DNA from 3 places in the Pseudomonas arsenicoxydans genome. Region 3 is predicted to be linked to each of the others. Evidence: predicted binding sites of a transcription regulator. Region 3 holds the regulator's gene; each other region holds the start of a gene.

Region 1 (2,265 bases), 870 kb from region 3:
ATGTCCGAGTTCATGGAGAAACATTCCGTGGCTCGACTGATTGGTGCGCCACCAGGCTACGTGGGCTACGAGGAGGGCGGTTACCTGACCGAGGCGGTGCGTCGCAAGCCTTATTCGGTGATCCTGCTGGACGAGGTCGAGAAGGCCCACCCGGACGTCTTCAACATCTTGCTGCAAGTACTTGAAGATGGCCGTCTGACCGACAGTCATGGCCGCACGGTAGATTTCAAGAACACCGTGATCGTCATGACGTCCAACCTGGGCTCGGTGCAGATCCAGGAACTGGTAGGTGATCGCGAGGCGCAGCGTGCGGCGGTGATGGATGCAATCTCCACACACTTCCGGCCGGAGTTCATCAACCGGGTCGACGAAGTGGTGATCTTCGAGCCACTGGCGCGGGATCAGATCGCGGGCATCACCGAGATCCAGCTGGGTCGTCTGCGCAGTCGTCTGACTGAGCGCGAGCTGAAACTGGAACTCAGTCCAGAGGCCATGGATAAGCTGATTGCGGTGGGTTACGACCCGGTATATGGCGCACGGCCGCTCAAGCGTGCGATTCAGCGCTGGATCGAGAACCCGTTGGCACAGCTGATTCTGTCCGGTCGGTTCATGCCAGGCGACACCGCCAAAGGTGTAGTGGAAAACGACGAAATCGTCTTTGCCTGATCCCTGAAGGCAGCAAAAGTGAAGAGGCCTCGCATTGCGAGGCCTTTTTTTCGTCAGGTTGTTGAACTGAAAGGAAAAGGCTTGTAAAGTGCGCCCCGCAGTAAGTCACCCGGAAGGGTTTCTGCTCCCCAAGCAGGAATCTGAAATAAGTTGCAAATCATTAACTTGAATGCAATTTAGGGGGTTGACAGAGGTGCTTAAGATTGTAGAATAGCGCGCCTCAGACACACGAACGCAGCGATGCGAACGGGTCGAAGAGATGCAACTAGCTTCACCGTTGTAAATTGAAATATGTAGTTCCGTGATAGCTCAGTCGGTAGAGCAAATGACTGTTAATCATTGGGTCCCAGGTTCGAGTCCTGGTCACGGAGCCAATTTCAAACCGGGGTATAGCGCAGTCCGGTAGCGCGCCTGCTTTGGGAGCAGGATGTCAGGAGTTCGAATCCCCTTACCCCGACCATTTTTGGGTCGTTAGCTCAGTTGGTAGAGCAGTTGGCTTTTAACCAATTGGTCGTAGGTTCGAATCCCACACGACCCACCATTTTTGAAACCAGTTAACGCTGGGATCAGATCTTAAGATCAGACGCCAAAAGCTCTGTTCGCAGAAGGCGCCTTTAAAAGGTGCCTTTTTTTTACCGGGGTATAGCGCAGTCCGGTAGCGCGCCTGCTTTGGGAGCAGGATGTCAGGAGTTCGAATCCCCTTACCCCGACCATATTAAAAATCCTCGTATCGAAAGATACGGGGATTTTTTTTGTCTTCGAGAAAACAACACTTCAGTCATCGTACAACATGCCGATAACGTGGCTGCGGGGTACTGCCAAATGACGCCCCCAATCCTGACCACTACAAGAAAAGGGCGTTCGTCATGTTGCTTCGTCAGTTGAATATTGCTCCTCGGGCAGCCTTGGGGTTTGCCTTGATTGCCGTATTGGTTGCCTTGCTCGGCGTTTTTGCCTTGGGGCAGATGTCGAGTATCCGCAACAGTGAAGTGGCGGTGGAGAAGCAATGGCTACCGAGTATTCGCGGTGGCGACGAGATTCGCGAAATCATGCTGCGCATCCGCACGATCTCCTTGCGTATGGCGCTGGATCAGGACCCGAAGAATATCGCTCAATACCGCAGCCAGATGGATACCCGGGACAAGGAGCTGAGCGAAAAAATCGCCGCCTATGATCAGTTGGTCAACACCGCCGAAGGCAAGGCGCTGTATGGCCAGTTCAAGACGACTTTCGCGGCCTACCGTGCCGGCATAGCCCAATCATTCACCCTGGCCGAACAAGGGCGTCGTGACGAGCTGACCAAATTGTTGCTGGTGGACATGAAAACCGTGGTCGATGGTTCCGGCAAGCAGCTCAATGACCTGGCAGACCTGTTTGCCAAACAGGTCGCCGCCGAAAGCCAGAACTCCGCAGATCACTACGAAACGTCTCGAATGATCGTCAGCCTGTTCATCGCCCTCGCAGCCCTGGCCACCGTCGGCCTGGCGATGTTGCTGACGCGCAGCATCGTCAAACCGTTGGGTGACGCATTGAATGCTGCGGAAAACGTTGCCCGAGGCGATCTGACTCGCCCCATCGAAACCCACGGCAACGACGAAG
Region 2 (2,265 bases), 3.1 Mb from region 3:
ACGAATCACTTCCAGCACCTTGCCGATCCGCCCGCTGTCGGTTTCCAGTTGGCGAATGACCGTGGCGGTATTGGCGATTTCGCCACGCATCCGGGTGATGGTGTGAATGGTGCCCTGCATGACTTTTCCGCCTTGCTGGGCGGACTGGTCGGCATCGTCGGCAGCACGTGCCGCATCGGCGGCATGACGGGCGACTTCCTGGGCGGTGGCGGACATTTCGTTCATCGCCGTGGCTACCTGATCGGTACGGTTGAACTGATCGTTGGTGCCGCTCGCCATGAGGCTGGCGATGGCGTTCAGTTCACCGCTGGCGCTGTCCAGATCCTTGGTGCTGCGCTGCAAGCGGCTGAAGGTTTCGGCGAGGAAATCGCGCAGGGTGTTGGCGGCTGTCGCCAACTTGCCCAGCTCATCCTGACGGGTGCTGGCCACGCGATCGGCAAATTTGCCCTGGCTGAGTTGCGCGACGTATTCGATCAGCTTGCGAATCGGTTCAACCAGGTTGCGGTTGACCAGCCACAGGCTCAACAGGCCAATCAGCAAACCCGAGGCGAGCATCACGATGATTCCCAGCAACACCGTGCGATCGGCGCCGGCACTGATCAGCTTCGATTGCTCGGCACCCTGCTTGCGCAATTCACTGACCAGTTCGCTCATCTGATCGCTGGTTGCGCGGTCGACACCTTTGACCGCCGTATCGCCAGCGACTGGGTCGGCACCCGCCGCCACGTAGGCATCACGGCCCTTCTGGTAGGCGGCGCCCAACGAACGGTGTTCGTCACGCAGGCGTTCGATACGAGTCTTGAGTTGCGAGTCGATGCCCTTCTGCCCGGCCAGTTCGCCAAGGATGCCCTGCACATCACGTTGGCGGTCTTCGAATTGCTTCCAGTATTTGTCCAGATCCGCCGGTTGCTTGCCGCGCAGCAGGACGTTTTTCCATTCCTGGACCTGCACCTTGAATTGCAGGTTGGCCTCATCGATCAATTGCGAGGTATGCAGCGGCCCTTCAATCAGATTCGCGTAGCTCTGAACACCGTTGGACAGGAAATGGAAGCAGGCCAAAGCGATCAACAACATCGCCAACAGACTACCGCTCAACAGGGCGAGAATTTGTGCTCTCAGGGATTTTTGCAGCATCGAGTGATACTCATGACAGGGGTGGAACACGCTGAAACAAAGCGTGAAAGGTCTTCGGACATCCCTGTCTGCAACGTTGGCTCGTGGCCATGGATGCTTACGTTGTGATCGGCGTACCAGAGCGGTTCTTGAGGCAATTCCGACCACCGGTTACGCAATCGTTTGCCGCTATTTTTGTGTCACAAAAATGTCATCGAGCCTTGCGATGATGCGGCCCAAGTGAACCTGTAAAACCCGCGGCAGGCGCCTCCCCTTGCGAGCCCTCATGAACCACAGCATCGACCAAACCCATCGCGACACGGACCTGTTCGGTCTGCTCTACGGTTTCAGTTTTCGCCCGGGCGAACGCGGTCGCGAGATCGATTCGGCCAAGGCGCTGCAATGCTTGCAACAACCGGACGACAGCGACGAATTCCTCTGGCTGCACCTCAACCTGGCGCACGCCGCTTGCGAGCGCTGGATGAAAAGCCACCTGGAACTGCCGGACGAGTTTTTCGAAGCGCTGCATGAAGGCTCGCGCTCGACGCGCATCGAACATGTCGATTCGGCGTTGCTGGCGGTGGTCAACGACGTGGTATTCAACCTCTCAAGCATGGTGTCGTCGGACGTCTCGACACTGTGGGTCTGCGCCCGCAGTCGGTTGATCATCAGTGCACGCCTGCAACCGTTGCACTCGGTGGACAAACTGCGTTCTTCGGTGAAAGCCGGCGAGCGCTTTCGCTCGCCGCTGGAGTTGCTGGTGCATTTGCTGCGCGATCAGGGTGAAGTGCTGACCCAGATCGTGCGCAAGACCAGCCTCAGCGTCGATCAGATTGAAGATGAGTTGTTGTCCTCGCGCTTGTCGACCAACCGCGCCGAGCTGGGCGCCAATCGCCGGGTGCTGGTGCGTTTGCAGCGGTTGTTGGCGCTGGAACCGGGGTCGTTGTTGCGCCTGCTCAACCGGCCGCCGCAGTGGTTGCAGAAAGAGGACGTGAAGGAGCTGCGCAAGTCCACCGAGGAGTTTGCGCTGATCATCAACGACCTCACGGCGCTGGGCGAGCGGATCAAGTTGTTGCAGGAAGAGATTGCGGCCAACCTCAATGAACAAAGCAACCGCACGCTGTTCACCCTGACGGTGGTCACGGTGCTGGC
Region 3 (2,265 bases):
GCGAAGAAGCCATGGCTGACATGTTCGCTGATATTTACCACAGTCCGACCAAGCAGGTTGGCTGAGGTAGTAATGAACAGTTTTCGTACCTACATCGATGGTCTGCCATGCATTGTTCCGTTTGAGAACGCGCAGCCAGTAATGTGGCCTCCGTCTATGCAAGACAAGGTAAAGAAATAACATGGGCAGCATGCATCCCGTACAGGTGATCGCGGTGACCGGCGGCAAGGGTGGCGTCGGCAAGACTAACGTGTCAGTGAATTTGTCACTGGCCCTGGCTGAGCTCGGCCGTCGCGTCATGCTGTTGGACGCCGACCTGGGGTTGGCGAACGTCGACGTCCTCCTGGGACTGACACCCAAACGTACCCTGGCCGACGTCATCGAAGGCCGCTGTGAGCTGCGCGACGTTCTGTTGCAAGGCCCCGGCGGAATCCGCATCGTCCCGGCCGCGTCCGGCACCCAGAGCATGGTTCATCTGAGCCCGGCTCAACACGCCGGCCTGATCCAGGCCTTCAGCGATATCGGCGACAACCTCGACGTCCTGGTGATCGATACGGCTGCAGGTATTGGTGACTCGGTAGTCAGTTTTGTTCGCGCAGCGCAAGAAGTCTTGCTGGTGGTATGCGACGAGCCGACCTCGATCACAGACGCCTACGCACTGATCAAGTTGCTGAACCGCGATTACGGCATGAACCGCTTCCGCGTGCTGGCCAACATGGCACAAAGCCCGCAGGAAGGTCGCAACCTGTTCGCCAAGTTGACCAAGGTCACGGACCGCTTCCTCGACGTCGCCCTACAATACGTTGGCGCTGTGCCTTACGACGAAAGCGTATGCAAGGCTGTGCAGAAGCAACGCGCCGTCTATGAAGCCTTCCCGCGCTCCAAATGCGCCCTGGCGTTCAAGGCGATTGCGCAGAAGGTCGATACCTGGCCGTTGCCTGCCAACCCGCGTGGGCACCTGGAGTTTTTCGTTGAGCGTCTCGTGCAACAGACCGCAGGACCCGTCCTATGACAGCCAGTGGCTACAACCTCTACAAGAAGTCGGCACGTGACGCGCAGTACGAGCTGATCGAGCGTTACGCGCCACTGGTCAAACGCATTGCTTACCACCTGCTGGCACGTCTGCCAGCCAGTGTTCAGGTTGAAGATCTGATCCAGGCCGGAATGATCGGCCTGCTTGAAGTGTCGACCAAATATGACGCCAGCAAGGGCGCGAGTTTCGAGACGTACGCGGGCATTCGAATCCGCGGCGCGATGCTCGATGAAGTTCGCAAAGGGGACTGGGCGCCACGTTCGGTCCACCGCAATACCCGCATGGTCAGTGACGCAATTCGCTCGATTGAAGCTAAAACCGGTCGTGACGCTAAAGATCACGAGGTTGCGGCCGAACTCCAATTGAGTCTCGACGATTATTACGGGATTTTGAACGACACCTTGGGCAGCCGCCTCTTCAGTTTCGACGACCTGTTACAGGACGGTGAACACGAAGGGCTGCATGAGGACGGCGCCAGTGCTCATCTGGAACCGTCACGCGATCTGGAAGATGAACGCTTCCAGGCGGCGCTGGCGGACGCGATTGCCAATTTGCCGGAGCGTGAGCGACTGGTGTTGGCGCTGTACTACGACGAAGAGCTGAACCTCAAGGAAATCGGTGAGGTCCTTGGGGTCAGCGAATCCCGGGTCAGCCAGTTACACAGCCAGTGCGCGGCCCGCTTGCGGGGGCGTTTGGGGGAGTGGCGAGCGCGCTGAAGGCAGTGTGGGGACACTGCGAGCGGGACCGGTGCGGGATTTACTGCACCGGTCGCGATCTGTTGTGCTCCAGACAGTCATCGAGTGCATTGCCGGATTGATTGAAATGGCGTGTCCAGGTGCTGGGCGCGTTTAAGACTGCTTGGAGGTCGAATTGGACAAGAACATGAAAATCCTCATCGTTGATGACTTCTCAACGATGCGGCGGATCATAAAAAACCTGTTGCGTGACCTTGGGTTCACCAACACGGTCGAGGCTGACGATGGCACTACCGCCATTCCGGTTCTCAACAGCGGCAGCATCGACTTTCTGGTAACGGACTGGAACATGCCTGGCATGACCGGCATCGATCTGCTGCGCCACGTGCGCGCCGATGAAAAGCTCAAGCACCTGCCAGTGCTGATGGTCACCGCTGAAGCCAAGCGCGAGCAGATCATCGAAGCGGCCCAGGCCGGTGTAAACGGCTATGTGGTCAAACCCTTCACGGCCCAGGCGTTGAAAGACAAAATCGAAAA

The links. Region 3 encodes FliA, which starts transcription of late flagellar genes. Its sites were predicted from a motif close to CTAAAGTTTNNNNNNNNNNNGCCGNTAA; they were not measured.
Region 1: the regulator FliA is predicted to act here: its motif matches at 1,439-1,466, upstream of BLQ41_RS31540 (methyl-accepting chemotaxis protein).
Region 2: the regulator FliA is predicted to act here: its motif matches at 1,240-1,267, upstream of BLQ41_RS28045 (methyl-accepting chemotaxis protein).

What each region holds. Positions count from the first base shown of each region.
Region 1 is NZ_LT629705.1:2,026,726-2,028,990, forward strand. Features, by position in the region: gene clpB (ATP-dependent chaperone ClpB) at 1-666, shown strand, start outside; tRNA gene BLQ41_RS09280 (tRNA-Asn) at 965-1,040, shown strand; tRNA gene BLQ41_RS09285 (tRNA-Pro) at 1,050-1,126, shown strand; tRNA gene BLQ41_RS09290 (tRNA-Lys) at 1,132-1,207, shown strand; tRNA gene BLQ41_RS09295 (tRNA-Pro) at 1,303-1,379, shown strand; gene BLQ41_RS31540 (methyl-accepting chemotaxis protein) at 1,533-2,265, shown strand, end outside.
Region 2 is NZ_LT629705.1:5,984,109-5,986,373, forward strand. Features, by position in the region: gene BLQ41_RS28045 (methyl-accepting chemotaxis protein) at 1-1,134, opposite strand, end outside; gene BLQ41_RS28050 (transporter) at 1,400-2,265, shown strand, end outside.
Region 3 is NZ_LT629705.1:2,893,944-2,896,208, forward strand. Features, by position in the region: gene flhF (flagellar biosynthesis protein FlhF) at 1-65, shown strand, start outside; gene fleN (flagellar synthesis regulator FleN) at 182-1,012, shown strand; gene fliA (RNA polymerase sigma factor FliA) at 1,009-1,749, shown strand; gene BLQ41_RS13455 (chemotaxis response regulator CheY) at 1,916-2,265, shown strand, end outside.